DNA from 4 places in the Paraburkholderia sp. CNPSo 3076 genome. Region 2 is predicted to be linked to each of the others. Evidence: predicted binding sites of a transcription regulator. Region 2 holds the regulator's gene; each other region holds the start of a gene.
What was found. The regulator LexA, encoded in region 2, represses DNA repair genes until DNA is damaged. The targets are predictions, from matches to a motif close to ACTGTATNNNNATACAGT.
Positions count from the first base shown of each region.

Region 1 (7,578 bases), on a different contig from region 2:
CGCTCCAGGCGCGCACGACGCCCGCGAACGAGCATTCGTCGGTGATCGCGAGCGCGCGGTAGCCGTGGCGGATCGCCTGCTCGACCATCTCGCCCGGGCGCGACGCGCCGTGCAGGAAGGTGAAATTGGTCAGGCAGTGCAGCTCGGCGTAGTCAGGCAGCTGCGCGGCCCACTGCGCCGGCAACTGTGGAGGCGACGACGCGCCCGTCCCGCTGATCGACATGATTCCTGAAATCCGAAAGAACGACGAATAAGCGCTAGCCGAAAAGCCCTTGCAGATACCACTGCCCGCCAATGCGCTCGCGATACAGCCAGAACATGCGGCCCTGGTCGTCGGCGGCGACGTAGTAGTCGCGCCCGACGCCCTCGCCGTCCCACCAGCCGGACTCGATGCGCTCGGTCCGCGTGAGCGTCTTCAGCGGCCGTCGATAAACGGGCCGGTCGCCGCGCGTCGCGAGCTTGAGCGGCTTTTCGAGCAGCCACGCCGGGCGCGGCTGGGTCGGCAGCGGCACCTCGGGCAGGTCGAAGGCGCTTTGCACGGGCGCGCTCGCGCCGGCGTCCTGCTGCGGCTTGCCGGCCTTGCGCGGCTTGCGCGTACGCTTCGCGCCGCTCTCGCGGTAAGGCCGGGCCGACATCGCCAGTTCGGGCCGATGATCGTCCTCGATGAAAAGCTGCAGCACGTTCTGCTCGCCAAGCCGCGCGCCGATGCGTTCGAAGAGCTGCCCGAGCGACGCCTCGGCGGCCTCGGCCATCGGAAAGAGCGTGTCGGTGGGCGCCGCGTATTCGCTCACCTGCGAGGCGACGAGTGCAAGGCCGATCACGGGCGCGGCGAGCTCGGTCTGATTCAGGCGCTCGCGAAGCAGCCATAGCAGATGCTCGGCGTCGCGCGAAGGCGACGCCCAGGCGATCGTGAGGCTAGACGTGCGCGGCGCGTGACGCGAAGCCAGCTCGTGCTCCAGACGCAGCTCGAAGCCGCTCAACGCCGCGTGCTGCGCGGCCAGCCAGCCGGCCAGCTGCATCACGAGCCGGCGCGCGGCAAAGAGCAGCGCCTCGGCGCTCTCCACGCGCGCCTGCAATTCGAGCGACGCGTGAAACGACGGCGGCGCGGCGAACCAGACGCGCGGATCGGGCGCTTCACCGCGCGCCTGCGCGAGCCAGCCGAGCACGCCGTCGCCGAAACGCCGCACGATGCCGTCGCGCGGCAACCTCCGCAAGTCGCCGAGCGTCGCGCAGCCGATCTGCGTGAGCGCGTGGTCGTGCTGCGCGGCGAACGGCGCGAGCGTGACCGGCAGCGAATCGAGCACGCGTGCGAGCGTCGTTTCCTTGAGCACGTGCCAGCGGCGCGACGAGCGCGTGACGTGCGCCTGCGCGAGCGTCCACGCCCCCCAAGCCGTGGGCGCACACGCCATGCGCGCGGTGTGCCCGCAACCGGCCACCGTCGCCGCGACCCTGGCGAGCAGCGCACGCACGCCGCCGAAAAGACGCAAGCCCGAGCCGACCTCGAGCAACAACGTGTGCGACGGCGCGAACGACACCTTGGGCGTATAGGCGAGCAACGCGAGCGCGAGCGCCTCGAACGCGCGGGTCTCGCGCGCCGGATCGGCTTCGAGCAGCACGAGCCCCGGCGCGAGCGCAAGCGCGTGCGAGCGCGTGTTGCCGGGCTCGACGCCTGAGCGCAGCGCGTCGAGATCGGCGATCAGGATGCGCGTGTGGTCGGCGAGCGCGTAGCAGCGCGGCGCACTGGCGACATCGGCATCGACGCTCTCAGACAGGAGCGGCGTTGACGGCGCCGGCGGCATCAGAGGTCTGACGGCCTCCAGCGGCAACAACGGCAAGGTGACGGCGATCCACAGCATGATTGACCCCGGGCCACGGCATGACGACGGAGGCTGCGTCCGGCTGGGGCAGCACCGCGTCCTGCAGCGGCAATGTAATGACGAGTGGCTGGGCGGGCGGCGGCCCGCGGCGCTTGAAGATATCGACGGAGAGCGCGGCGAACTGCATCCATTGCCGACGGTTCAGGTTCGCGTCGTCGGGCGGCGGCACCGGCGCGCAGGTCATGCGCAGCGGCGCCGGCGACGACTGGTTGCGCGCGGCGAGCGGCCGCACGAGAAACGCGAGCGCCTGCGAATCCTGGGCGGCGACCTGTAGACGGCGCACGGCGTCGGCGCGCGCCTTCGTCTGCCAGAGCAGCACGGCGCCCATGCCTTCCTGCTTGAGCGCCTGCTCGGCCACCCAGGCAGCTTCGTCTTCGGCCGCGCGCACCCAGATCACGCGCTCGAGCGCGACTCCCCATGCCTTGAGCGCGCAGGCGTAGGGGCGCCACGGCGGCGCGACGAGCAGCACGTGCCGGCCCGCCTGCGCGCTGAGCGCACGCAACGCCGGCGCGACGAGCCGCATCTCGCCCACGCCGCCCTGCTCGACGAGCAGTTCGGTCAGGCTGCCCGCGGGCCAGCCGGCGCCGGGGAGCTGGGCGTCGAGCGTGGCGTGGCCGCTCGGCACCGTGCGCTCGCTGGCGCGCGCGAGCTGATCGCCTTGCCACACGCGGCTTTGCAGCCGGGGGGGCAAGTGCGCGGCGAGTTGCGCGGTGGTCTGCGCAGTGATGTGGGCGGCTGCTGCCATGGTTCGTGGCCTGATTGATGGGAACGCTCCGCCCTGCCCGGCAAGAAATGGGGCATCGGCAGGAAGGAGGTCGACTCGCCTCCACCTGTATATTTATACAGTATTTTGAGAGATTGGAGGAGGCTGAAATTGGAGACTTATCATTTTGCGATCCATTGCAAGATGCATGATCCATGCATCTTGCGCGATGGACCGGCCGCCGGACGTCGTGCTTACGTCCGGGGCAAACGCCGCTTGATACACACCGCCAGCCCGATGCGGGTGACGGCGATAAAGGGCGCGGACCTTGTTGCTATCAGGACGCGTGCGCCGACGTCAGATCGAGCGCCACGGCTTGCGCCACTTCGATGCCGTCGATGGCCGCCGAGTAGATACCACCGGCATACCCGGCGCCCTCGCCGGCCGGATACAGACCTTCGACGTTCATGCTCTGGTAATTGTCTTTGCGCCGAATCCGCAGCGGCGACGACGTGCGCGTCTCCACGCCGGTGAGCACGGCATCGTGCATCGCGAAGCCTGCGATCTTCTTGTCGATCTGAGGCAGGGCTTCGCGGATGGCTTCAATCACGTAGTCGGGCAGCGCGGTGCTGAGATCGGTCGGGTGCACACCCGGCTTGTAAGACGGCACCACGGAGCCCAGCGACGTCGACGGACGGCCGGCGATAAAGTCGCCCACCAGCTGGCCCGGCGCCTGGTAATTGCCGCCGCCGAGTTCGAACGCCCGTTCTTCCCACTTGCGCTGGAAGGCGATGCCCGCGAGCGGGCCGCCCGGATAGTCCTCCGGCGTGATGCCGACGACGATGCCCGCATTCGCGTTGCGCTCGGCCCGCGAATACTGGCTCATGCCATTGGTGACCACGCGGCCGGGTTCGGAAGTCGCCGCGACCACCGTGCCGCCCGGACACATGCAGAAGCTATAGACCGCCCGTCCATTATTGGCGTGATGCACCACCTTGTAGTCGGCCGCGCCGAGCTGCTTGTGGCCCGCGAACTTGCCGAAACGGCTGCGATCGATCAGCCCCTGCGGATGCTCGATGCGAAAGCCCAGCGAAAACGGCTTGGCTTCCATGAACACGCCGCGCTCGTGCAGCATCTGGAAGGTGTCGCGGGCGCTATGGCCGACGGCCAGCACGACGTGGTCGCACGGCAGCGTCTCGCCGTTCGAAAGCTTGAGCGCGCGCACCTTGCCCTGTTCGATTTCGATGTCTTCGACGCGGGTTTCGAAGCGCACTTCACCGCCCAGCTCGTGGATGGTGGCGCGCATTTTTTCCACCATGCTGACAAGACGGAACGTGCCGATGTGCGGCCGGCTCAGATACAGGATGTCTTCCGGCGCGCCCGCCTTGACGAACTCCTCGAGCACCTTGCGGCCGTAGTGGTGCGGATCCTTGATCTGGCTGTACAGCTTGCCGTCGGAAAACGTCCCGGCCCCGCCTTCGCCGAACTGCACGTTGGATTCGGGGTTGAGCACGGACTTGCGCCACAGCCCGAAGGTGTCCTTGGTGCGCTCTCGCACGGCCTTGCCGCGTTCGAGGATGATGGGACGAAAGCCCATCTGCGCGAGGATCAGTCCCGCGAACAGGCCGCACGGTCCCATGCCGATCACCACCGGACGCGGACGCGTCGAATGCTCGGGCGCCTTCGCAACAAAGCGGTAGGTCATGTCCGGCGTCACCCCGCAATGCGGCTGGCCGGCGATCCGCTTGAGCACGGCCGCTTCGTCCTTGACTTCGACGTCGACGATATAGGTCAGCTTGATATCCGAGCGCTTGCGTGCGTCGTGCGCACGGCGGAATACGGTGTAACGCACGAGCGCGTCCGCCGCTACGCCGAGATCCGCGAGGCGTCCCCGAATCGCGGCTTCAAGTTCGCTTTCGGCGTGGTCGAGGGGGAGTTTGACTTCGGATAAACGTAACATGGCTGCCAGGGTGCGATCGCCACGGGGATTGTGGCCGATCCATATTTTATAAGCTCGGCGGCTTTTCAAATGGAACGCAAGCGGTACGACGAAACGCGAGCGCGTATGACCCAACATGGGAGAAAAAGAAAAAGGGGCTACAGGCCAATGGCGTGTAACCCCTCGGTATTGCTGGTCGGAGCGATAGGATTCGAACCTACGACCCTCTGATCCCAAATCAGATGCGCTACCAGGCTGCGCTACGCTCCGACGAATCATCGATTGTATCGGTACTGATGCCATGCCGTCAAATCTGCGCGAACGATAACGACGAAAAGAGATCCGCAGCACGTGCTTGCCGCACACCAGCGAGGCGTGCACCATGAGAGCACACACAGCACGTGCACCCCCATACCCCAAAAAAAGGAGACGCCATGCACCTCATCCTCTGGCGCCACGCCGAAGCCGAAGACATCGCCGCCAGCGACCTCTCCCGCCAGCTCACCACGCGCGGGCGCAAGCAGGCGCAGAACGTCGCGCGCTGGCTGCGCGCGCGCCTGCCCGAGGACGCCGTGATCCTCGCCAGCCCCGCCGCACGCACCATCCAGACAGCCGAGGCGCTGACCGACCAGTATCGCGTCGTGCGCGAACTCGCGCCCGATGCGAGCGTCGAGGAGGTGCTGACCGCCGTCGGCTGGCCCGAGGGCCTCGCGTCCACGGTCGTGGTGGTCGGCCATCAGCCCACGCTCGGCGAAGTCGCCGCGCGGCTGCTCTCGGGCGGCGCCGATTCGCGCAACTGGGCCGTGAAGAAGGCTGGCGTGCTCTGGCTCGCGAGCCGCGAGCGCGACGGCGGCGACCAGGCCGTCCTGCACGCGGCCATCACGCCCGATCTCGTCTAGCCTTCCCCCCCGCCTACGCCTGCCTCACCGGGCCGCCTGCATGCGGCCCCTACAACGATTCAAGCGCGGTTCAAGCGCGGTTCAAGCGCGGTTCAAGCGCGGTTCAAGCGCGGTTCAAGCGCGGTTCAAGCGCGCTTCAAACGCTCCCACCGCCCCCGGCCTTCGGCAGCCGCGTCCGTGTGCCTTACACCACGTCATCGAATCGTCATTGCGTTTTCATGGAAACGTAACCGCGTATTACTACATTGCCGGAAAAGTTCTCTTACTTCCGACCAGGACGCCCCATGCGAGATATGCCGACGCCCACCCTGCCGTTCGCCTCGACGCTGTTCGAGTCGAACCGACGCTTGCCGCGTGCCGAAGAAACGGTCACCGCGCAGCATCGGCTGCAGGTGGCCTGGGCTCGCACCGACGAGGAACTGCGCGAAGCCCAGCGCCTGCGCTACCGCGTTTTCGCCGAAGAGATGGGCGCACGCCTGACCGGCCCCGCCGGCCTCGACGTCGACGCCTTCGACGCCTACTGCGACCACCTGCTCGTGCGCGACCTCGACACGCTCAAGGTCGTCGGCACCTACCGCGTGCTGCCGCCGCACCAGGCGGCGCGCATCGGCCGCCTCTATGCCGAAAGCGAATTCGACGTCTCGCGCCTCGCACATCTGCGCCCGAAAATGGTCGAGGTGGGCCGCTCGTGCGTGCACCCCGACTACCGCAGCGGCTCGGTCATCATGTCGCTGTGGGGCGGTCTGGGCGGCTATATGCAGCACAACGGCTACGAGACGATGCTCGGCTGCGCGAGCGTCGCCATGGCCGACGGTGGCCACTACGCAGCGAACCTGTACTGCGCGCTCGGCGCGAACGCGCTGACCGCGCCCGAATACCGCGCGTTCCCGCACACGCCGCTGCCCGTCGAGGAACTGCGCACCGGCACGCCCGCCGTGCCGCCGCCGCTCATCAAGGGCTACCTGCGCCTTGGCGCGAAGATCTGCGGTGCGCCCGCCTGGGACCCCGACTTCAACACCGCCGACTTCCTCACCCTCTTCCGGCTCTCGGAAATCAACGAACGTTACGCGCGCCACTTCCTCGGCGAAGCCGTCACGCGTTAAGGCCTCGCCCGCCCTTCAGTCGGCAAAAATCGGTGGGCAAAATCAGCGGACAAAAAAAGCCCGGCTCACAAACGAGCCGGGCTTTTTTATCGGCGAGACGCGCCGCGCGCGGCGCTCACTCCTCCGTATAGACCACGCGATACGGAATGCCGATCTTGCCCCATTCCGCCGCTTCCTGAACGAGGTTGTAATCGGTGAGCGGATTGTTCTGGACCCACGCATTGGGCAACAGCACTTCGTAGCCGTTGCCCTCCTCCTCGACCGTGATGTGCGGCAGGCCGACATCGGCGCGGCGGCGCGTCAGCAGCGCAGCGAGGCGCAGACAGAACAGCAGCGTCCATTCCACATCGCGCGTTTGCGAGAGCTTGCCGAGCTTGCCCACGTGGCCGAGCACGAGCGCGGCGAGGCGCGCCTGGTCGGTGCGCGAGAAGCCGGGCATGTCCGCGTTGCTGGCGATGTAGGCCGAATGCTTGTGGTACGCACTGTGCGAGATGGAAAGCCCGATTTCGTGCAGCGACGCCGCCCACGTAAGGAACATTCGGTTCTCTTCGCGGCGCTCCTCGTCGGGCTCCTCGAACTGATCGTAGAACTTCACGGCCAGCTCGCCAATGCGCCCCGCCTGCGCGCGATCCACGCCGTAGCGGCGCATGAAGCCCTCCACCGTGACCGTACGCATGTCCTCGTGCTGCGAGCGGCCCAGCAGGTCGTAGAGCACGCCCAGGCGCAGCGCGCCGTCCGTGGTGTCGACATAGTCGATGCCGAGCTCCTCGAACACCGCGATCATGATCGAGAGGCCGCCCGCCAGCACCGGGATGCGGTCGGGCTTGAGCGCGACGAGCTTGAGCCGGTTGACGTTCTCGGCCTTGATGAGCGCGCGCTTCAGGCGCTCGAGGCCGCCGCGCGAAATGCCGTGCGTGATGCCGGGATCGTTGAAGCCGTTCGCCTCGACGAGTTCCGCGAGCGCGCGCGCCGTGCCCGACGAGCCGATCGCCTGGTCCCAGCCGGTCTTGCGGTAGTCGGCGGAAATGATCTGGATTTCGCGCGTGGCCGCGAGTTC
Region 1 is NZ_JAPMAL010000021.1:9,548-17,125, reverse strand. It holds gene M3A49_RS24135 (error-prone DNA polymerase) at 1-223, opposite strand, end outside; gene M3A49_RS24130 (Y-family DNA polymerase) at 258-1,856, opposite strand; gene imuA (translesion DNA synthesis-associated protein ImuA) at 1,765-2,622, opposite strand; gene M3A49_RS24120 (NAD(P)/FAD-dependent oxidoreductase) at 2,918-4,540, opposite strand; tRNA gene M3A49_RS24115 (tRNA-Pro) at 4,713-4,789, opposite strand; gene sixA (phosphohistidine phosphatase SixA) at 4,954-5,418, shown strand; gene M3A49_RS24105 (GNAT family N-acetyltransferase) at 5,703-6,521, shown strand; gene ppx (exopolyphosphatase) at 6,637-7,578, opposite strand, start outside.
Region 1: imuA (translesion DNA synthesis-associated protein ImuA) is a predicted target of LexA. The motif match lies at 2,707-2,724, and genes of this name have one in related genera.

Region 2 (7,578 bases):
AGCTCGGACGGATAGCGCTGCGCGAGCCAGTCGAGCTGCACGAGCTTGAGCAGCTCATGCACCTTCTCGCGAATCACGGCCTCCGAGGGCCGCTCGCTGCGCGGCTTCACGCGCAGGCCGAACGCCACGTTCTCGAACACCGTCATGTGGCGGAACAACGCGTAATGCTGGAACACGAAGCCCACCTGGCGCTCGCGCGCGCCCACCTCACCCACGTCCTGGCCTTGCAGCACGACCTGGCCCGCGTCGGCGTATTCGAGGCCCGCGATCACGCGCAGCAGCGTGGTCTTGCCACAACCGGAAGGTCCGAGCAGCGCAACCAGTTCGCCGGGCGGAAAGTCGAGCGAGACGTTGTCGAGGGCAGTGAAGTCGCCGAAGCGCTTGTGCAGATTGCTGACGGTGATGCCCATGTTTACTGCTCCCCTACTTGAATCGGTTGGCGCACGGCGCGAGGCGCTGCGTGTTGTGAAACATGTTGCACGGCCACGGGTTGCGGGCCCGCATAGGCGGGAATCTCATCCGCGCCGCGCAGTTCCGACGAAAGGCGGCGCTCCGCGAGCAGCTTCAGGCCGAGCGTGACGAGCGCGAGCAACGCGAGCAGCGATGCCACGGCAAACGCCGCCGCGAAGTTGTACTCGTTGTAAAGAATCTCGACGTGCAGCGGCATCGTGTCGGTCTGGCCGCGAATATGGCCCGACACCACCGAAACCGCGCCGAACTCGCCCATCGCGCGCGCGTTGCAGAGAATCACGCCGTACAGCAAACCCCAGCGGATATTGGGCAGCGTCACGCGGCGAAACATCTGCCAGCCCGAGGCGCCCAGCACGTGGGCGGCCTCTTCTTCGTCGTTGCCCTGCGCCTGCATCAGCGGAATCAGCTCGCGTGCGACGAACGGGAACGTCACGAAGATCGTGGCGAGCACGATGCCCGGCACCGCGAAGATGATCTGCACGTTGTGGTCTTCGAGCCACGGCCCGAGCCAGCCCTGCGCGCCGAACAGCAGCACGTAAATGAGACCCGAAATCACGGGCGAAACCGAAAACGGCAGGTCGATCAGCGTGGTGAGCAGCGCCTTGCCGCGAAACTCGAACTTCGCGATCGCCCACGAAGCCGCGAGGCCGAAAGCCAGATTCAACGGCACCGCGATCGCCGCGGTGATGAGCGTGAGCTTGATCGCGGCGAGCGCGTCGGGATCGACGAGCGACGTGAAGTAGAAGCCGATGCCCTTCGACAGCGCCTGCCAGAACACGGCGACGAGCGGCACCACGAGAAACAGCGCGAGAAACGCGAGCGCGATGCCGATCAGGAGCCAGCGCACCCACGCTGCTTCGGTGACCGGGTCCGGCCGGCGCGTGCTTCGTTGTTGCGGCAGCGGGCTCATTGCGCACCTCCCGCGACGGTTGCGCCCACCACGGCATTCGGCGCGCTGCCGGCCGTTACACCCCGGCTCGTGCGGCGTTGCAAATACCACTGGAGTGAATTGATGAGGAGCAGCATGACGAACGACACGCAGAGCATCATCACGGCGAGCGCCGTTGCGCCCGCGTAGTCGTATTGTTCGAGCTTCGTGATGATGAGCAGCGACGTGATCTCCGACTTCATCGGCACGTTGCCAGCGATGAAGATGACCGAGCCGTACTCGCCCAGCGCGCGCGCGAATGCGAGCGCGAAGCCGGTGAGGAGCGCCGGCAGTACCGCGGGCAGCACGACACGGCGGAACGTGAGCCAGCGCGAGGCGCCGAGGCACGCGGCGGCCTCTTCCTGTTCGCGCTCGAAGTCCTCGAGTACCGGCTGCACCGTGCGCACGACGAACGGCAAGCCGATGAAGGTCAGCGCCACGAGCACGCCGAGCGGCGTGAAGGCGATCTTGAGACCGAGCGGCTGCAGGAACTGGCCGATCCAGCCATTGCCCGCATACACGGCGGCGAGCGAAATGCCCGCCACGGAAGTCGGCAGCGCGAACGGCAGATCGACGAGCGCATCGATCACCCGTTTGAACGGGAACGTATAGCGCACCAGCACCCATGCGAGCAGGAAGCCGAATACGGCATTGATCAACGCCGCGCCGAGCGCGGCGGTGAACGTGAGCCGGTACGACGCGATCACGCGCGGCGACCACACTGCGCGCACGAACTGGTTCCAGTCGAGTGTCGCCGTCTTGAGAAAGGTGGCGGCGAGCGGAATGAGCACCACGAGGCTCAGGTAAGCCACGGTGATGCCAAGCGTCAAGCCGAATCCGGGCAGCGCACTAGGCTTGCGGAATCTAAACGTGGTCATGCTCATCATCCAGACATGGGTTGCGCGCTTCCTGTATTCAAAGCGGCGCCGAAAAGCGCGCCCGTAGGCGCGCTTCGTTGTTATCCGGTCACGTCGCTATGCGGACCGCTTGCTGCTTGACAGCTTTACTGCGGTTGATAGATCGAATCGAACACGCCGCCATCCGCGAAATGCGTCTTCTGCGCGTTGGGCCAGCCGCCGAAGGTGTCGTCGACCGTGTAGAGCTTGAGCTTCGGAAACTTCGCCGTGAGCGCCGCCGGGACCTTGTCCGAACGCGGACGGTAGAAGTTCTTCGCGGCGATCTCCTGACCCTCTTCGCTATAGAGGAACTGCAGGTAGGCCTCGGCCTCCTTGCGCGTGCCCTTCTTGTCGACCACCTTGTCCACCACCGTCACCGGCGGCTCAGCCAGAATGCTCACCGAAGGCACGACGATCTCGAACTTGTCCGGACCGAATTCCTTGAGCGAGAGAAATGCTTCGTTCTCCCATGCAATCAGCACATCGCCGATGCCGCGCTGCACGAAGCTCGTCGTGGCGCCTCGTGCGCCCGAGTCGAGCACGCCCGCGTTCTTGTAGAGCTTCGAGACGAAGTCCTTCGCCTTCTGCTCGTTGCCGCCCGGTTGGTGCAGCGCATACGCCCACGCCGCGAGATAGTTCCAGCGCGCGCCGCCCGAGGTCTTCGGATTCGGCGTGACGATCGAGACGCCCGGCTTGGTCAGATCATCCCAGTCCTTGATGTGCTTCGGGTTGCCCTTGCGTACGAGGAACACGATGGTCGACGTGTACGGCGACGCGTTGTCGGGCAGGCGCTTTTGCCAGTCCTTCGCGACGATGCCCTTGTTGGCGAGCGCGTCGATGTCCCATGCCAGCGCGAGCGTCACGACGTCGGCTTGCAGGCCGTCGAGCACCGAGCGCGCCTGTGCACCCGAGCCGCCATGCGACTGCTTGATGGTGAGCGTTTCGCCCGTCTTCGCCTTCCACTGCTTGATGAAGGCTTCGTTGATGTCCTGGTACAGTTCGCGCGTCGGATCGTAGGAGACATTGAGCAGCGATGTATCCGCGTGAGCAGCCACCGGCGCCATGGCCGCCATCGTCGCGACGCCGACGAGCGGCGCAACGCCGATCACCAGTTTTGCCGCCAGTGTTTTCAGCCAGCCCGCGCGCCCCGTATGTGTCGTGCCCATCTATCTGTTCTCCGTTCTCGTGTGTGCTCGTTTGCGCCCCTTGGTGAAGTGCAGCGAACGATGGAGGCCAGTCTAGCGATCTGCTTACATTATTAAAAATGATGTTTTTTCATTTTTTAATACGCAAAAGTGGTAAGGACAGAGGAAGTCGCTGCTGGAGCGCGGTTTCATCCGCGCAAACGCGGGAAAGCGGCCTGATGGCAACGCTCAGTCGACGAACTTCAAGTAACACTTGAAAAGTGGCGAGTACTGTATAAAAATACAGTTACCTGTTCAAACATACAGTGGCGCCATGACCAAACTCACCGCACGACAGCAGCAGGTTTTCGATCTGGTTCGCCGGGCCATCGAGCGCACGGGCTTCCCGCCCACGCGCGCCGAGATCGCGGCGGAACTCGGCTTCAGCTCGGCGAACTCCGCGGAGGAGCATCTGCGCGCGCTGGCGCGCAAGGGCGTGATCGAACTGGCTGCGGGCGCCTCGCGCGGCATCCGCCTCATGCCGGGGCCCGACGACCTGCCGCATCAGTTCACGCTTCCGCACGCGAGCATCATGCAGCTCTCGCTGCCGCTCGTTGGCCGTGTCGCAGCGGGCAGCCCGATCCTCGCGCAGGAGCACATCTCGCAGAACTACATGTGCGACCCGGCGCTCTTCTCGAGCCGCCCCGACTACCTCTTGAAGGTGCGCGGCCTTTCCATGCGCGACGCCGGCATCCTCGACGGCGACCTGCTCGCCGTGCAGAAGAAGGCCGAAGCGAAAGACGGCCAGATCATCGTGGCGCGTCTTGGCGACGACGTCACCGTGAAGCGCCTGAAGCGCCGTCCGAACGGGCTCGAGCTGATCGCCGAGAACCCCGATTACGACAATATTTTTGTCGAGGCCGGCAGCGCGGAATTCGCGCTCGAAGGCATCGCGGTTGGGCTGATCCGCCCCACCGAATTCTGAGCAATCCGTCTGCGCGCAGTTTGCACATTGTTTGCACATTGTTTGCACATTGTTTGCGCACCCTCTGCGCACTACCTGGAGAGAGTCATGGAACGTCTTGCCCGCTTGCTGCCCTTCCGCCAATTCGGCCGTCTTCGCCATCTCCGTGGTATCGCCTCGTGCGCGGTCCGCGAAGTCCGCGATTCGGCTACCGCACTGAGCGGCTCGCTCTTCGAAGACTCGCCAGAGATGGTGGCGGCCAGCACGGCCGACCTGCCGGTGCTGCCCTCGGCCCAGCCAGCGTTTGCGCGCGTGTCGCTCAACAGCACGCTCAACACCGAACAGCCCATGCGCCGCGCGCCCGTGCGCGTCTATCAGGGTCCGTCGCGGCTCATCCTCGTCGGCACGGTTGACGCGGTTTGCCGCGCGATCGACCGCTGCATCGCCGAGCAGCACAGCGACCTGCCGGCTGCACTCGCGAAGTAAGCCGCAACGCTGCTCAAATGTGAGAAGAGGTTACGGGCGGGATCGTTTGGCCTGGTTTGCGGTCAACACCGTGTCTAAACGATTTGCCCTATGCCGATGACGGAATCTCTCTCGACCCCGCGTAAGACCCAAGGCTGGAAAAAGCCGGTCGCGATCACGGTTGCGCTCGCCATGGTGGTTGCCGCGATCGGCTACGCCTATGCGTCGCCCTATATCGCGGTGAAACACATGAAAGCCGCCGCCGACGCGCGTGACGCCGTCGCGCTCAACGAGTACGTCGATTACCCTGCACTGCGCCTGAGCCTGAAACAGCAGGTTGGCGAGATGCTGCAGCGGCGCGTCGAGGGGCAGCACAGCAGCAATCCGCTGCTGATCCTCGGCGCCGTGATTGGCGCGGCATTGATTAGTCCGCTCGTGGATGCCTACGCCACACCGGAAGGCGTGGCCGCCCTGCTCGATGGCATGCCGCCGACGGGCAAGCCCGGCGACCGGCCGCACGCGCCGCCACCAGCAGAATCCGGCGCGCCATCCACGCAATCGGCAGAACCAGCTCAATCGGCACCCGCACCCGCCGCGCCACCTGCTCCGGCGGCATCCGGCAACCCCGCGCCCGAGGCTCGGCCGGTGACCACGGCCGGCTATCGCGGCCTCAATGAGTTCGCGCTCACGTGGGACCGCGGCAATACGGGCGAGCACTACGCCGCCATCCTGCAGCGTCACGGGCTCTTCTCGTGGAAGCTCTCGGCGGTCGAGCTAAACGAAGGAAACGTCTCGAACTGAGACAGTTCGGAAGTGACAGCGGAGCCAGGCCGGTTCTGCGCGAACCGGCCTGCTTGATCCCTTACGCGGCGGCTTGCTGCTTCTTTTCCTCAGCCGCCGACGAACACGCCACGAGAATGCTGCACGATACGCGGTCGAGCAGCGGCGTGTTGCCCGCGCCCATCCACCAGCGCGAGAGCCCCGTGCGGCAACGGTGGCCCACCACCACGAGGTCCGCATTCAGCTCGTTGGCCAGATTCGCGATTTCGTCGATCGGATGACCGAACGCGAAGTGCCCCTGGGCGCGCACGCCACGCTCGGTTAGCCAGTCCACGCCTTCCTGAAGAATCTCGCGCGCCGTTTCCTCGAAGCGGCCGCAGGCCACGTCGGTCAGCAGGCCGGCGCTCTGGGCGATCGTCGAACGCATGTCGACGACCGAGAGCAGGTGCGTCTCAGCCTGCAGATCGAGCGCAAGGTCGGCGCCGCAGCGCAGTGCCTTGCGGCCTTCGCGCGAGCCGTCGTAACAGAGCAGAATTTTTTTATAGCTCGCCATGATCGCTTCTCCCCGCCCGCGTGATTTGCAGGCTGTGCGATTCTCATGATGGTGCGCCGCAATTCCACACGCAAGGGCTGGAAAACGCCAGGTGTGCATCGAAAAACGCCAGATGCGCCCCGAACGGCGCACGCATCTTGTGCACTGGCGAATGCTTGCCGCGACATGCATTTGCCCGCGCATCGTCAAACCGCCTCGAAGCGAGGCCTGACCCGCCAGGCAGCAATGCACTAAAATGGGCCGCCTTGTTTCGTGCGATTTTCCGTTCGATGCTTCGATCGACTCGCGCGATGCCCGTTCGACTCACGTTCAACCGGTCCATGCCCGCACCCGCCATCGAATTCGAGCAGGTCATCAAACATTACGGAGACAGGGCGGTCGTCAACGGCCTGTCGTTCGACGTTCTTCCCGGCGAGTGCTTCGGACTGCTCGGTCCGAACGGCGCGGGAAAAACCACGACACTGCGCATGCTGCTCGGCATCGTTTCGCCCGATGCAGGGCGCATCAGCCTGTGCGGCGAGCCGGTGCCGGCGCGTGCGCGCCACGCCCGCCAGCGCGTGGGGGTGGTGCCGCAGTTCGACAATCTCGACCCCGACTTCACCGTGCGCGAGAATCTGCTCGTGTTCGGCCGCTACTTCGGCTTGTCCGCGCGTGAAACGCGCGATCTCGTCGCGCCGCTGCTCGAATTCGCGCGCCTCGAAAGCAAGGCCGACGCACGCGTGGGCGAACTCTCCGGCGGCATGCGCCGTCGTCTCACCCTCGCGCGCGCGCTCGTGAACGACCCCGACGTGCTCGTGATGGACGAGCCCACCACGGGCCTCGATCCGCAGGCGCGGCATCTGATCTGGGAGCGGCTACGCTCGCTGCTCGCGCGCGGCAAGACGATTCTGCTCACCACGCATTTCATGGAGGAGGCCGAACGGCTTTGCAATCGCGTCTGCGTGATCGAGGAAGGCCGCAAGATCGCCGAGGGCGCGCCCAAGGCGCTGATCGAATCGGAAATCGGCTGCGATGTGATCGAGGTGTACGGACCGGACCCGGTCGCGTTGCGCGACGAACTCGCGGCCGATGCGAAGCGCACGGAGATCAGCGGCGAGACGCTGTTCTGCTATGTGGACGACCCCGCGCCCGTTCATGCGAAGCTGCGCCATCGTTCCGATTTGCGCTACCTGCACCGGCCCGCGAATCTCGAAGACGTGTTCCTGCGGCTCACGGGCCGCGAGATGCAGGATTGACGGCGGCAAGATTAACGGCGGCAAGATCGACGGCGGCGGACGAATCGCCAAGGACACCATGCAGACACGCACCAACAACCCGACGCCCTCGCGCCCCAAGCATGCGAGCGTGCGCGAGCCGCGCGCTGCGCTGCCTTCGAACGCCACGCACTGGATGGCCGT
Region 2 is NZ_JAPMAL010000009.1:79,325-86,902, forward strand. It holds gene M3A49_RS12375 (sulfate/molybdate ABC transporter ATP-binding protein) at 1-410, opposite strand, end outside; gene cysW (sulfate ABC transporter permease subunit CysW) at 413-1,381, opposite strand; gene cysT (sulfate ABC transporter permease subunit CysT) at 1,378-2,277, opposite strand; gene M3A49_RS12390 (sulfate ABC transporter substrate-binding protein) at 2,403-3,461, opposite strand; gene lexA (transcriptional repressor LexA) at 3,754-4,404, shown strand; gene M3A49_RS12400 (hypothetical protein) at 4,492-4,869, shown strand; gene M3A49_RS12405 (DUF2939 domain-containing protein) at 4,966-5,649, shown strand; gene M3A49_RS12410 (universal stress protein) at 5,711-6,181, opposite strand; gene nodI (nodulation factor ABC transporter ATP-binding protein NodI) at 6,502-7,416, shown strand; gene M3A49_RS12420 (ABC transporter permease) at 7,475-7,578, shown strand, end outside.

Region 3 (7,578 bases), on a different contig from region 2:
ATCGTCTTGATCGCGCCCACCAGCTTCTCGGCAGGCTTCACGTTGGCGTGCTCGAGATGACTGGGCGCGAGCAACCGAACGCCGATCCACAGCAAGAGCAGGCCGCCTGTGAACTTGAGGAACGGCACGTTGAGCAGCACCACGGCGAACGCGATCAGCACCACGCGCAGCGCGATCGCGCCTGCGGTGCCCCACAGAATGCCGCGCATGCGCTGCTGCGAAGGCAGGTCGCGGCAGGCGAGCGCGATCACCACGGCGTTGTCGCCGCCGAGCAGGATGTCGATGACGATGATCTGGATGACAGCGCCCCAATGGAGCGTCGCGAAAAACTCGAGCATGGAGACGAAGACTCAGCCGTGACTCAGGATGGGCGGCTCATACGGCGAGCCAAATAAAAAAGCGAGGAGGCCATGACTGGCTCCCTCGCTTTTGTTCGGAAACCTCGTGAAAGGATTCCGCAAGCATATCAAAAAACGCCGGGCGCCCGCGCATGCATGATGCACGAGCGGCAGCGCATTTCGCAATTTACAGCATCGCCTTCAGCAGACGGCCCATTTCCGACGGGTTGCGCGTCACCTTGATGCCGCACGCGTCCATGATTTCCAGCTTCGCGTCGGCCGTATCCGCACCGCCCGAGATCAGCGCGCCGGCGTGGCCCATGCGCTTGCCCGGAGGCGCCGTGACGCCCGCGATGAAGCCGACGACCGGCTTCTTCATGTTGCCCTTGATCCACTCGGCGGCGTTCGCTTCGTCCGGACCGCCAATTTCGCCGATCATGATCACGGCGTCCGTATCCGGATCGTCGTTGAACATCTTCATGACGTCGATGTGCTTCAGACCGTTGATCGGGTCGCCGCCGATACCGACTGCCGACGACTGGCCGAGGCCGATCGCGGTCAGCTGGGCAACCGCTTCATACGTCAGCGTGCCCGAACGCGACACAACGCCGATGCGGCCCTTGCGGTGGATGTGACCCGGCATGATGCCGATCTTCAGCTCGTCCGGCGTGATCGTGCCGGGGCAGTTCGGGCCCAGGAGCAGCGTCTTGCGGCCTTCGCGGCGCATACGGTCCTTGACTTCGATCATGTCGCGGACGGGAATGCCTTCCGTGATACAGATCGCGAGATCGAGGTCGGCCTCGACGGCTTCCCAGATCGCAGCAGCAGCGCCTGCCGGCGGCACGTAGATGACCGAAACGGTCGCGCCGGTGGCGTCCTTCGCTTCACGCACGTTCGCGTAGATAGGAATGCCTTCGAAATCTTCGCCGGCCTTCTTCGGGTTCACGCCAGCGACGAACGCTTCACGGCCGTTCGCGTACTCACGGCAAGCGCGGGTGTGGAACTGACCGGTCTTGCCGGTAATGCCCTGCGTGATGACCTTGGTGTCTTTGTTGATCAGAATCGACATGTATTGACCTCTGTTCGTCTGGCGTCATGTAGCCCTGCCACTTTCATTACAGTGGCCGCGCCGGCACCACGCCATTCGTGTCCGGTGAAAATTACTTGCCTTCGGCAGCCGCGACGACCTTCTGCGCGGCTTCTTCCATGCTGTCTGCCGAGATGATCGGCAGGCCCGATTCGGCCAGCATCTTCTTGCCGAGGTCCTCGTTCGTGCCCTTCATGCGCACGACGAGCGGCACCTTCAGGTTCACGGCCTTCGAACCGGCGATCACGCCTTCTGCGATCACGTCGCAGCGCATGATGCCGCCGAAGATGTTCACGAGGATCGCCTTCAGGTCCGGGTTCTTGAGCATGAGCTTGAACGCTTCCGTAACCTTCTCGGTCGTGGCGCCACCGCCTACGTCGAGGAAGTTGGCCGGCTCGCCGCCGAACAGCTTGATGGTGTCCATCGTGGCCATCGCGAGGCCTGCGCCGTTCACCAGACAGCCGATGTTGCCGTCGAGCGAGATGTACGCGAGGTCGAACTTCGAGGCTTCGATTTCGGCCGGATCTTCTTCGTCCAGGTCGCGGTAAGCGACGATTTCCGGATGACGGGCCAGTGCGTTGGAGTCGAAGTTGAACTTCGCGTCGAGCGCGATAACCTTGCCGTCGCCGGAGACGTTCAGCGGGTTGATTTCAGCCAGCGATGCGTCGGTTTCCCAGAATGCCTTGTACAGGCCTTGCAGGATGGCGCGGGCTTGCGGAATCGAAGCAGCCGGCACGCCGATCTTCGCGGCGAGGTCGTCGGCCTGGGCGTCGAGCAGACCCGTCGACGGCTCGACGATGACCTTGTGGATCAGTTCCGGGTGCGTTTCGGCGACTTCTTCGATGTCCATGCCGCCTTCGCTCGAACCCATCAGAACGATCTTTTGCGACACGCGATCAACGACGAGGCTGACATACAGTTCCTGCTTGATGTCGGCGCCTTCTTCGATCAGCAGACGGTTGACCTTCTGGCCTTCCGGGCCGGTCTGGTGCGTGACGAGCTGCATGCCGAGGATCTGGTTCGCGTATTCGCGGACTTGCTCGATCGTCTTGGCGACCTTCACGCCACCGCCCTTGCCGCGGCCGCCAGCGTGGATCTGCGCCTTGACGACCCAAACCGGACCGCCCAGCTCTTGAGCGGCCTTGACCGCGTCATCCACCGAAAACACCGGGATGCCGCGCGGGACCGCGACTCCGAATTTCCGCAGGATTTCCTTACCCTGGTACTCGTGAATCTTCATGCGTGATTCCTTCAGTCTGAGAGTTGGAGTGAACTTCGATTCCGCTGTTGTTATTCATGCGAGACGGCGTCGGCCCTGCCCTCTTGGCCCGGGCTCCGGCTGTCGCGCACGCTGGGGATTTCCGCGCCGCGTGCTATCGAACGCGGCACATGGCCATACCAGCGCGGATAAAACTGCTTCACCGCCTCCCCGTCGAACCGCAGCGCATGGCAGCGGCCAAGCTGGAAGGGCGGCTTTTCACCGGCGGCCTCATTGCCTCCGGCGGTCTTGCCGAGTTCCGGTCCGGGCGCTTCACCCGGCGAGCCATTCGATGTGTCCCACACTGCCCCGACGAACGCCTGGACCGCAGCCGTTGGCAAAACGCCCAACATTTCTGTGAGGTGTGTGCAGCCGAGCGTGCCGGCGAGGAGCCGGCCCGCTTCGCGGCGGAAGTTGTCGAGGAGATTGAGCCCGATAAGGGCCCGATAGGCGGGATTAGCGTTCTGGCACTGACCGTCGTAAGGCACCCAGTCGGACGACGCTTCGGCGTCGACGACGTTGAGCTTGCGATCGATCGTAATGCGCAGCCAGAGTTCATGGATCGGCAGACCATTGGGCCGGACACCGGCGGCGAGCGGCACGTCGCGTGGCTTGTGGTCGGTCAGGCACGCGTCGATGTCCCACAGGCCGTCTTCGCGCTCATAGGCAACCGCCCGGATGGCGCGCTGATGGCGCAACTGGCGGGGCACGGGCGGAGAAAGCGGCATGCTAAAGGTAAGACCGGATGGGAAAACCTCGCGATTTTAACATACCGGGTATTTGAGACAGCCGCGAACACACAGGCCGGGCGGGGACTTGCCTGCGCGGATTTTCGAGACGGCCGGCTCAGTTGTCGGACCAGTCTTCCTCGATTCCCTTGAGGATCTTGCCGATGATCGACATCGAGAAGCCGCGCGCCGCGAGAAAGCGCGCCTGGCGCGCGCGTTCGGCAGGCGTCTCGGGCAACTGGCCGTACTTCTTTTGCCAGACCGTGCGGGCACGCACGAGCTCGGTCTCGCGCAGTTGCGAGCTCACCTCTTCGATGAGCGCTTCGCCCACCGCGTGACGCTTGAGTTCGCTGACGATACGCCCCGCCCCCACGCGCGACGCGCGCCGGTGCACGACGCTTTCGGCAAAGCGCGCGTCGGAGAGCCAGCCTTCGCGTTCGAGCGAATCGAGCAGGACTTCGAGTGCGTCGGCGTCCTCCGTGTACGGCATGAGCTTGCGCGAGAGTTCGGCGCGGCTGTATTCGCGGCGCGAAAGATAGCCGAGCGCGCGGCCCTTGAGGGAGCGCTCGGGGCGCTGCTTCGCCGTGGACGATTGTTCGCGCTCGCTAGCGCGTGCGGCGCGGCTGGCCGAGCTACGCTCGTATTGGTCGGCTTGCGGCGCACTGGATTCGCGCGCCGTTTCGAGAGGCGCGCGACGCGATCGCTTGAATGTTGGTTCGGACAGCGGCGGCTCTGGTGGCATGTTTGCCGCGGCTTCATCGGCCCCGCTGAAGAAAGCCTCGAACGGGACTTCGAAGACCGCGCCGCCATCGTCGCTGAGATCGGCGGGCGGGGAATACGCCGCACCAGAATGCGCGAAGCCGCGATCGCCCGCCTGGGCGTCGCGGCTTAAATGGCTTGAGCGGCTCGTGCGCGACTCGGCAGGCTTGACGGCGGAGCGCCGCTCGGCGCCCCTGTCCACAGACGAACCCGCACGCGGGTTAGCCTGCTCGCCGGAAGGCGAGGACATGTGTGACCCGCCCTTGCGCATCAGCTTGCCTTATCTACGAGAGCCTCGTGGACTTACTCTTCGCCAGCGACTTCGACTTCGCCGGAATCCTTGACGCCGTCCGGCATCGTGCTCACGCCAAGCGATTCGCGGATGCGGTTTTCGATCTCGCGAGCAATGTCCGCGTTCTCGCGCAGGAATTCGCGTGCGTTGTCCTTGCCCTGGCCAATGCGCTCGCCGTTATAGCTGTACCACGCACCCGCCTTGTCGACGATCTTGGCCTGCACGCCGAGGTCGACGATTTCGCCCTGACGCGAGATGCCCTCGCCGTAGAGAATGTCGAACACGGCTTCGCGAAACGGCGGCGCGACCTTGTTCTTCACGACCTTCACACGCGTTTCGCTGCCGATCACTTCGTCGTTCTTCTTGATCGAACCGATGCGGCGAATGTCCAGACGCACCGACGAATAGAACTTGAGCGCGTTGCCGCCCGTGGTGGTTTCCGGGTTGCCGAACATCACGCCGATCTTCATGCGGATCTGGTTGATGAAGATCACCATGCAGTTCGTCTTCTTGATCGTGCCGGTGAGCTTGCGCAGCGCCTGCGACATCAGACGCGCCTGCAGACCCGGCAGCGAGTCGCCCATTTCGCCTTCGATTTCGGCCTTCGGCACGAGCGCCGCGACCGAGTCGATCACGATCATGTCGATCGAGCCCGAGCGCACCAGCGCGTCGGTGATTTCGAGCGCCTGCTCGCCCGTGTCCGGCTGCGAGATGAGCAGTTCGGGCACGTTCACGCCGAGCTTGGCGGCGTATTGCACGTCGAGCGCGTGTTCCGCGTCGATGAACGCCGCCGTGCCGCCGAGCTTTTGCATTTCGGCGATCACCTGCAGCGTGAGCGTGGTCTTGCCCGACGATTCCGGACCGTAGATCTCGACCACCCGGCCGCGCGGCAGACCGCCTACGCCGAGTGCGATGTCGAGGCCGAGCGAACCGGTGGAGACTACCTGGATGTCCTCGACCGCATCGCCGTCGCCGAGTCGCATGATCGACCCCTTGCCGAACTGCTTTTCGATCTGCGCGAGCGCGGCGGCCAGCGCCTTGCTCTTTTCAGCAGTCAGCCCAGCCGAGCCTTTCTTGCTATCTTCCATGAATCGTCCTTTGCTATGATGAACGGCGTCTCGTGACCATGCGCACGCCTCATTCGGGCTAATGCACACGAACGCAGACACTGTATAAAAAAACAGTGGTTTTGGCAAGCCTTTCTGGCTATCCAGAACCGCAAATTTCGGGAGACCGCCGCGCGTCGCCTGACCGCGCCTTCAAGGACGCGGCGCGGCGCGGGTGTTACGAGCCTAACTACGAGGTCAAAAAGCCTCGAAGGCGACGCTGGCGCAACATGCGAATCCTCATTGCCGAAGACGACAGCATACTCGCGGACGGGCTCGTGAGATCACTCCGCCAATCGGGCTATGCCGTCGATCACGTGCGTAGCGGCGTGGATGCCGATACTGCCTTGTCGATGCAGTCGTTCGACCTCTTGATTCTCGATCTGGGCCTGCCGAAAATGCCGGGCCTCGAAGTGCTGCGCCGTTTGCGCGCGCGCAATTCCAACCTGCCCGTGCTGATCCTCACCGCCGCCGACAGCGTGGACGAGCGCGTCAAAGGCCTCGACCTCGGCGCCGACGACTACATGGCCAAGCCCTTCGCGCTCAACGAGCTCGAAGCGCGCGTGCGTGCGCTCACGCGGCGCGGCGCGGGCGGCGGCCCGACCGTCGTGCGGCATGGCGCGCTGGCGTTCGACCAGGTGGGGCGCATTGCGCGCATCAACGACCAGGTGCTCGATCTTTCCGCGCGCGAACTGGGCGTGCTCGAAGTGCTGCTGCAGCGGCTCGGGCGGCTCGTCTCGAAGGAGCAGCTCGTCGACCACCTGTGCGAATGGGGCGAGGAAGTCAGCAATAACGCCATCGAAGTCTACGTGCACCGGCTGCGCAAGAAAATCGAAGCGGGCGGTGTGCGCATCGTGACCGTGCGTGGGCTCGGCTACTGCCTCGAAAAGGAGGCAAAGGAAGCGCAGGCCGGCGCAGGCCAGACGCCCGCCCGGACCGAGGCCGGCGCGCCCGACGCCGCGCCGGCGATGCCCCCCAGCCACTACTTCAAGTAGGCAGGATCGACGATGGCCGGGCGTCCTCCCATCGCGCGCGCCGTGCCGCCCAAGGGCGCCGCAGGCGTGGCCGGTTCGGCCGGCGACAGCGCCCCGGGCGCGAGCGCATTCGCGGCCGACGCCCTCGACGACGACGCGCGCGACGCCCGCTACGCCAATCCGTTCGCCCCGCCCGACGAAGCCGAAGCCGTCGCCGAGGCGCGCCCGCGCTCGCTCTTCGGCGAGATTCTCGACTGGATGCTCGCGCCGTTGCTGCTGCTCTGGCCGATGAGCATCGCGGTCACGTATCTGGTAGCGAAGTCGATCGCCAACGGCCCCTTCGATCGCGCGCTCGAGACCGATGCCTACGTGCTCGCGCGCCAGATCCAGCCCGTCAACGGCGTGGCCGAGCTGACATTGCCCGCCTCCACGCGCGACTTCCTGCGCGCCGATAACGTCGACAGCGTGTTCTATCAGGTGCTCGGCAGCCGCGGCGAACTGATCGGCGGCGATCGCGACATGCCGCTGCCGCACGACGACGACCGACCGCCGCCGGGTCTCGTCGAATTCCGCGACGACACGCTGCGTGGCATCGACATCCGCGTCGCCTATACAACGGTGGAGCCGACGCATCCCAGCGCCGCCGATCGGCAAGGCCAACCCGTGCTCGTGCAGGTCGCGGAAACGCTCGACAAGCGCCGCCAGCTCGCCAACGACATCATCAAGGGCGTGATCCTGCCGCAGTTCGTGATCTTGCCGCTCGCGATCCTGCTCGTGTGGTTCGGCCTCTCGCGGGGCCTCGCTCCCCTGCACGCGCTGCAGTCGAACATCCGCATGCGTCGCCCCGACGATCTTTCGCCGCTCGAAGCGCGCCGCGCGCCGCCCGAAATCGAGCCGCTCGTCACCTCGTTCAACGACCTGCTCACGCGGCTCGAACAGAACATGGAACTGCAAAAGCGCTTCATAGCCGACGCCGCGCATCAGATGAAAACGCCGCTCGCGGGCCTGCGCACCCAGGCCGAACTCGCGCTGCGCC
Region 3 is NZ_JAPMAL010000047.1:93,451-101,028, reverse strand. It holds gene M3A49_RS37285 (TerC family protein) at 1-338, opposite strand, end outside; gene sucD (succinate--CoA ligase subunit alpha) at 526-1,407, opposite strand; gene sucC (ADP-forming succinate--CoA ligase subunit beta) at 1,499-2,665, opposite strand; gene M3A49_RS37270 (DUF2889 domain-containing protein) at 2,716-3,411, opposite strand; gene recX (recombination regulator RecX) at 3,530-4,420, opposite strand; gene recA (recombinase RecA) at 4,474-5,550, opposite strand; gene M3A49_RS37255 (response regulator transcription factor) at 5,799-6,563, shown strand; gene M3A49_RS37250 (sensor histidine kinase) at 6,576-7,578, shown strand, end outside.
Region 3: recA (recombinase RecA) is a predicted target of LexA. The motif match lies at 5,630-5,647, and genes of this name have one in related genera.

Region 4 (7,578 bases), on a different contig from region 2:
TGGGTGGCGTGATCGGCAATCAGGTTGGCAAGTAAGTGGCAAACAGGCGGTAGCGCCAGTACGAATCGACGATGCGGCTGCACGACTACTTGCACGATCGAAGCGACGGCACAGAACAGAAACGATACGACAGGCAACACGCCATTCAAGGCGTGCATCAGGGAAGGATGCGCGGCGCAGACCCTCACGGGCTGCGCCGCGTTTGCTTGGGTCGATGGCATTCAGCCGCAGGACTACGCGAAATATTCGGTAAGCGAAGCACAACGCAAAGCGGGTTCGTACGGCGTAAGCTCGAACGATCAGACGGCCCGGGCCTGAAGGCGGTAGTCCCGCGCGGCCGTTCGCCATTCGCCATTCGCGGAGCCCGGCATGAAACGTCCGTCTGTGTTCGTGATCGCCGCCGCGAGCGCGCTCCCCGCGCTTTCCGGCTGCTACTACTACGCCCCCTACGGCTACGCGCCCTACTACTACGGCACCGTGCCCGTTGCGGCCACCCAGCAGGAAGCCGCGGTCGTGCAAACGGCGCCGAACCCCGCGCCGGCCGCCATGCCCGACGCACAGTATCCGGGGCCACTCTATCCCTCGCCTCCCGTTGCGATCGCCGTGCCTGCGTGGCCAGCCTATCCGGCCTATGCAGCCTACCCTGCGGCCTATCCCGCGTACTACCCTTATCCCGCGTACGGCTGGGGCTGGGGCGCGCCCGCCGTCTCGTTCGGCTTCGGCTACTGGGGCGGCGGCGGCGGACACTGGCATCACTGACGCTCACGCACCCAGCCACACGGCAAAGTACACCGCAAAACGGTGCCGGACCGTACTTTCCCTCCTTGACGCTCCCGTTTCGTTATCTATCCTCCAAGTGGGCTAGCGGGGATTGAAGCACCGCCTTAACTCGGCCGCCTGGCCCGGCACTGAACTCCACAGCCGACGAAGCGCCCCGGCGCACGCTGCCGCACTGCGGCGCCGATAACGAACCAGCATAAAGGAGACGTGATGTTCCACCAGCTGTTGACCCCTATCGGCAATTCGCTGCTGTTTTCGTTTCTGATCGCCGTGCTGCCCATTCTCACCGTGCTCGTCCTGCTCGGCTGGGCGCGGCGGCCCGCATGGCAAGCCTCGCTCGCGGGGCTCGTAGTCGGTCTGGTCGTCGCGATCGCCGGCTGGCAGTTTCCGGTCAATCTCGCGATCAGCTCGGTTCTCGCGGGCGTGGTGTTCGCACTCTGGCCGGTGATGTGGATCGTCGTCACCGCAATCCTGCTCTACAACATCGCGCTGCGCTCGGGCCGCTTCGCGGCGTTTCGCATGTGGCTGCTCGACAATCTGCCCAACGACCGGCGCATCGTGCTCGTCGTGGTTGGCTTCTCGTTCGGCGCGTTGTTCGAAGGGATTTCCGGCTTCGGCACGCCGATCGCCATCACGAGCTCGCTGCTCATCATGCTCGGCTTCCCGACGCTCGAGGCCCTGACCTTCACGCTTATCTTCAACACGGCGCCCGTGGCGTTCGGCGCGCTCGGCGTGCCGATCACCGTGCTCGGCGCGGTCACGCACCTGCCCGCCGATCTGCTGGGCCAGATGGTCGGCCGCCAGTTGCCGTTTTTCGCCTTGCTGCTGCCGTTCTATGTCATCGCGATCTACGCGGGCGTGGGCGGCATGCTGCGCATCTGGCCGGTACTGCTCGTCGCGGGCGGCAGCTTCGCCCTCACGCAGTTCGTCACCGCCAACTTCATCAACTACAGCCTCACCGACGTGCTCTCGTCGCTCATCTCGCTGATCCTCACCATCCTGTTCCTGCGCGTATGGAAGCCCGCCCCGGATCCGCGCTTCACGATCAAGGTCGATCGCGCGAGCGAAGCGCGCGGCAGCGTGTCGGGCACGCAGGGCTGGTATCCGTGGATCATCGTGTCGGCCGTCGTGATCATCTGGACCATCGCGAAGGTCTTCACGATCGGCGAGGTGAAAGTGCCGTGGCCGGGCCTCGACAAGGCCGTCTACATCACGCTCTACAACACGCCCTATGGCGCGATCTGGGACTTCCAGCCGCTCGCCACCGGCACGGCGATTCTCGTCGCGGCGATCATCACCGCATTCGTCGTGCGCCTGAAGCCCGCCGATTTCGGCGTCGCGATCGTCGATACCTGGGTACAGACGCGCATCGCCATCCTCACGGTCGCGACCATCGTCGGGCTCGCGTTCCTCATGAACTACTCGGGGCTCACCTATACGCTGGGTCTCGGGGCGGCTTCGGTCGGCGCATTCTTCCCGCTCGTTTCGGCCTTCCTCGGCTGGGTCGCGGTGTTCCTCTCGGGCAGCGACACCTCGGGCAACGCGCTGTTCGGCAACCTGCAGGTGGTGGCCGCGAAACAGCTCAACCTCAATCCCATCCTGATGGCGGCGACCAACTCGTCGGGCGGCGTCATGGGCAAGATGATCTCGCCGCAGAACATCGCAACGGGCGTCGCGACCACGGACCTCAAGGGCCAGGAAGGTCATGTGTTCGCGAAGACGTTCAAGCACTCGATCCTGTTGACGGTGCTGCTCGGCATCCTCGTGTGGCTGCAGCAGAACGTGCTCACCTGGATGATTCCGCACTGAGTACGGCGAGCGCGTGCATGAAAAAAACCCGCCTGCGCAGGCAAGCGCAGGCGGGTTTTCTTTTGCGACATCGGCCGCCCAGCGATTCCAGCGAATGCCGGCTCAAGCGCGATGCTTAGTGCAGTTCGTCGACCACGAGGCTCATGATCTCCTGCGCCGGGCGCGACGCGTCGATCTGGCCGCTGTCGTCCACGATCGCGATGCGCGTCTGGTTGTCGGTCACGGCGCGCACGTTGAGCTTGTACTGCTTCGCGACCTTTTCCTTGCGGCCGTGGAAGATCTGGTTCCAGAAGCCCTGTTCGTCCGAGCTGTGGTCCTTCGGATCGACGTAGCGCACATAGTAGATGCCCTTCGTGCGGTCGCGATCGTCCACCGTGAAGTTCGCGCGATCGAGCGCGATGCCCACGCGCACCCATGCGCGGTCGTACGGCTCGCCGAGCGTGAGTTCCGACGAGGTGTACTGGCCCGACGTGCCCTGCGCGCCCGAGTTCGACGATCCGCTGCCCGATTGCTGGCCCACGGCAGCGACGTTCTGCGCGGCCATGGCGGCGGCAGCGGCGTCCGGAGCATTCTTCTTCGCGTCGGTGCCCTTGCTGTTGGCCTTGGCGTCGGCTTCGGCCGCGACCTGCGCGTCGGGCACGCCCGGCTTCGCGTTCGCGAGCGTCATCATGAGGCGCTTGAGGTACTCGGCTTCGAGCGCGGGATCGTTGGGCTTCGGCACCCACTTGCTGGTGTCGTTATTGGTGCCCGAGAGCTGTTCGCTCAGACCCTTCTGGCTGATGAACACATAGGTGCCGCCGCTGGGCGACGTTTCGAGGCGCGTGCGGTACTTGTTGCGCTCGGCGGTCACGTACGAGTTGCCCGTGGCCCACGAGAGCGTGTTGCGGATGAGGCCGTCGCTGATCTTCGGATGGGTTTCGTTCCAGTCCGTTTCCATCACGCCCTTGTCGCGCTGGTCGACCACGAGCAGAAAGCCTTGTTCCTGCCAGAAGCGGCGCACCTGGGCCCAGACCTGGTCGGGCGCGCGGCTGTCGATGACGAGCCAGCTTTCCGTGCCGTCGCGCTGGATATGCATGCCCGGCACCTGCGGGACCACCTGGCTCTCGTCGGACTGCGGCGCGGCGGCCTGGGTCTGCTTGAGCGAGGACAGCGAGGCCTCGCCGCCCTGCGGCGCGAGCGAGCGTTGGTCGGACGCTTCGTCGAGCATGTTCGGCGGCACAGCGAGCGACGACTGCTTCGCCTTGGCGTCACTACGGTAATCGATCTTGCCTGGCGTCGGCGAGCTGCAGCCGGCGACCAGCCCGCCCGCCATCAGAAGCGCAAGCGCGCGTGCGGCAAGACGTTGATGAAAATCACTCATGTTCGGGTAATCCCTTCGGCTACGCCACGGCCAGTTTCCGTGGATCAACCAAACATTTTACCGGTCCGGCGGCCCGCTGTGCAAAAACCACGGGGTGGCACGCAATCCAGGCCCCGCATCAGCCCCGGCGACACGCGCCGGACCGTGATCGCGACTCCCCAAACCGACCTCGCCGTACCATTCATCTAAGTTCGATCCGACACTACAAGCCTGCTGAGTCGCCGTCAATTTCCTTTAGGATCAACGCACTAACTCCAATCCACGCCAAAACGCCCCTCTGCGCTCTGCCGCCCTGCCAGCCTCAGACGCTTGCGAGGACGACCCCGGCGCTAATTTCACCTCGAAATCTCAATAGAGCTCGACGATCACGCGCTACGGGCCCGGGTATTGCCCGAGTTCGCCTGTCAGCCTCGGCGCGACGATAGCCGGCATCGACGGCGTGGGCGCTTCCGTGACCTTCGCGGTCGCGAGCTCGACGACGCTGCTCGCCAGCGGCAACTGGGCCTTCGGCAATCTCGCTGGCTACAACGGTCGCGCGTTCGGGTGGGGACTGCCGTTCTTCTTCGGGCGCCGCGTGTTCACGGCGATCGCCTCGCAGGTCACGCCCGCAGGAAGCGGACCATTCTTCGCGTTCTGATCGCGCCGGCGGCCGCCGACGTCTCATCGGTCACTAACGACGAAGGCCTCTTGAGAGGCCTTCATGAGCGCAGGTTGTGCGAATGTCGAGCGGATGTAGAAACGCAACCGCGAACAGAGTGCGCCCGCCTTAGTCGTTCGCGGCGTTCGGGTCGGGCGTGGTCTTCGCGAGCTTCGGCGGCGCGAGCCAGCGGAACGTCGCGAGGCCCGACTCGTTGAAGGTGCACTCCGCGGCCGCCGGCGTGACCGCGGCCTTCTTGATGCCGAGTTTCGCGACCAGCGCCGCGACCGGCGTGGTCGGCTTGCCCTCCGGCGCGCCGCCCTGGGCGACCGGAGCGGTGGGAACCGAAATCGTGCCGGGCAGCGCCGCCGCCTGCACCGTCGGCGCGGTGATCGTGGTCGCCTCGTTGGCGCCCTGCGCCGTGGTGGACGACGCTGCCGATGCGGCCGAAGCCGCCGATGCCGACGGCGCCGAGGCAGCCGCGGGAGCCGACGCCGCGCCGTTCTCGAGCCGCCCTTCGATCACCACGCGCGCACCACGATACGTCGTCGCGCTATGCGTGACTTTCAGGTCGCCGAGCGTCGTCTCGGCAAGGCGGCTACGCATCGCCTCTTCGCAGGTGCTGGTGTTGCGGTACTGCGCCGCGCATCCCGCGAGCAGGGTGACGGCGGCCGCGAGGCCGGCGAAGCATGCGTTACGTTTGTTCATCGCTCATCCGTTTTTCAGGCTGCGGCAATTGTAGCGTACGGGGCGGGGAATCCCTGACGGCGCTCGCGCCCGCGTGCGACCCTGCTATCATCGCTGCTGTATATCCGTACAGTGCCGCGCGTGCTTCCCGACTCTCCCGATCCGTTCTACTACCTCGCGAACTTCGAGCGTGCGCTAGCGTGGCTCGATGCGCGCTGCGCCGACCTGTTCGACGACGCCGAGCGCCGCTTCGCCGACGATTTCGCCCAGCTGCCGCAAGCGTCGCGCGCGCTCTTCGTGCGCATGCTGATGCGCAAGGGACCCCATTTCCGCGCGAGCCGTCTCGCGTACGACGAGATCGGCTGTCCGCGCGCGGCGGCGGCACCACTCGTCGCGGCGGGCTGGCTCGACGACACACCCGCGCTCGATCTCGACGCGCTCGCCGCGCTCGTCACGAAAGCCGAACTGCAGGCGCTCGCCGCGCGCCTTGGCATCGCGCCCGAACCGCGCGCCACGCGCGCGGCAACGCTCGAGGCGCTCGATGCACACTATGCCGCCGCGCCCGAGCCGCGCGACTGGCATGCGTGGTTCCCGGCCTCACCCGACACCGTACTGCTGTTCGCGAGCGCCCCGCTCTGCGAGCGCCTGAGGCTCATGTTCTTCGGCAACCTGCATCAGGACTGGTCGGAGTTCGTGCTGGCCGACCTCGGCGTCTTTCGCTACGAAAGCGTGCCCTTCGATCGTGCCTCGCGAGCGTTCCAGCGCCGCGAGGACATCGACGCGTATCTGTCGCTGCGCGATTGCCGCGACGGACTCGAGAGCGCCGCCGAGGCCCTGAACTTCGACGCTGCTGCCGCCATCGCCGCAACACTCGAAGCGCTCGACGCACTGGCCCCGCGCACGCAAGGCAACGTGTGGCTGCGCGCCCGCCACGACAAGCTGCGTCACGCCGCGGGGCTCGCCGCCGAGCGCGCGGGCGAACCCGAACTCGCGTGGCGCGCTTATCTCGACTGCGGTCATCCTGAATCGCGCTACCGCCGCGTGCGTGTGCTCGAACAACTGAACCGCCGCGAGGAAGCGCTGGCGCTCGCGCAGACCATTGCCGATGCGCCCGCAAACGAAGAGGAAGCGCAGCGCGCGGTACGCACGCTCGGCCGTCTCGCACGCACGCGGGCGAAGTCGAAGACGAGCGCCGAGCCGGGGTTCGCCCAGCACGAACTCACGCTGCCCGCGGCGCCTCGCGCACTGCGCGTCGAGGAAGCCGCGCGCATCGCGCTCGCCACGCCGCAAGCGCCCGTGTTCTACGTCGAGAACACGCTGATCAATGCGCTCTTCGGCCTGCTCTGCTGGCCCGCGCTGTTCGCGCCGCTGCCAGGCGCGTTCTTCCATCCGTTCCAGCGCGGCCCCGCCGACCTGCACGCCGCCGACTTCGTCGCACGCCGTGCTTCGCAGTTCGAAACATGCCTCGCCGAACTCGAATCGCACGCCTACCGCGACTCGATTCTGCGGCGCTATGCGGAAAAATCCGGCACCCAGTCACCGTTCGTCGCCTGGCCCGCACTAAGCGACGAACTGCTCACGCTCGCCCTCGACTGCTTCCCCGCCGCCCATCTACGTCTGTGGTTCGAGCGGCTGCTGCGCGAACCCGTTGCCAACCGCTCGGGGCTGCCCGATCTCGTGCGCTTCTCGCCGCTCGAGCGGCGCTACGAACTGATCGAGGTGAAAGGCCCCGGCGACCGTCTGCAGGACAACCAGCGCCGTTGGCTTGCGTATTGCGTGCAGCACGGCATGCCGGTTTCCGTGTTGCAGGTGCGCTGGCCCAGCCTGCCCGACGAAGCCGACGGCAGCGCTGCCCAGGCGCTGCGCGCGCCATGAGCTACGCCGTCGCCGTGCGCACGCTATGCGAGTTCACCGCGAAGCGCGGCGACCTCGACTTGCGCTTCACGCCCTCGCCCGACGCCAGCGATGGCCGCGCCGGCCACGCGGCCATCGCCGCGCGTCGCCCGTCCGGCTACGAGACCGAGATCGCGCTCTGCGGCACGTTCGAGTCGCTCACCGTGCGCGGCCGCGCCGACGGCTACGATCCCGCTCGGCGCAGGCTCGAAGAATTCAAGACCTATCGCGGCGACCTCGATGCGATGCGCGAGAATCAGCGCGCGCTGCACTGGGCGCAGTTGCGCGTCTATGGCGCGCTCCTGTGCGACAAGCTCGGCCTCGATGCGCTCGAACTCGCGCTGGTGTACTACGACATCGGTTCGGGCCGCGAGACGGCGCTCGTCGAGCATGCGAGCGCGTCGGCATTGCG
Region 4 is NZ_JAPMAL010000002.1:280,559-288,136, forward strand. It holds gene M3A49_RS03570 (glycine zipper 2TM domain-containing protein) at 1-35, shown strand, start outside; gene M3A49_RS03575 (hypothetical protein) at 370-759, shown strand; gene M3A49_RS03580 (L-lactate permease) at 991-2,589, shown strand; gene bamC (outer membrane protein assembly factor BamC) at 2,705-3,949, opposite strand; gene M3A49_RS03590 (DUF3443 family protein) at 4,314-4,586, shown strand; gene M3A49_RS03595 (hypothetical protein) at 4,716-5,294, opposite strand; gene M3A49_RS03600 (VRR-NUC domain-containing protein) at 5,415-7,148, shown strand; gene M3A49_RS03605 (ATP-dependent DNA helicase) at 7,145-7,578, shown strand, end outside.
Region 4: M3A49_RS03600 (VRR-NUC domain-containing protein) is a predicted target of LexA. The motif match lies at 5,390-5,407, and genes of this name have one in related genera.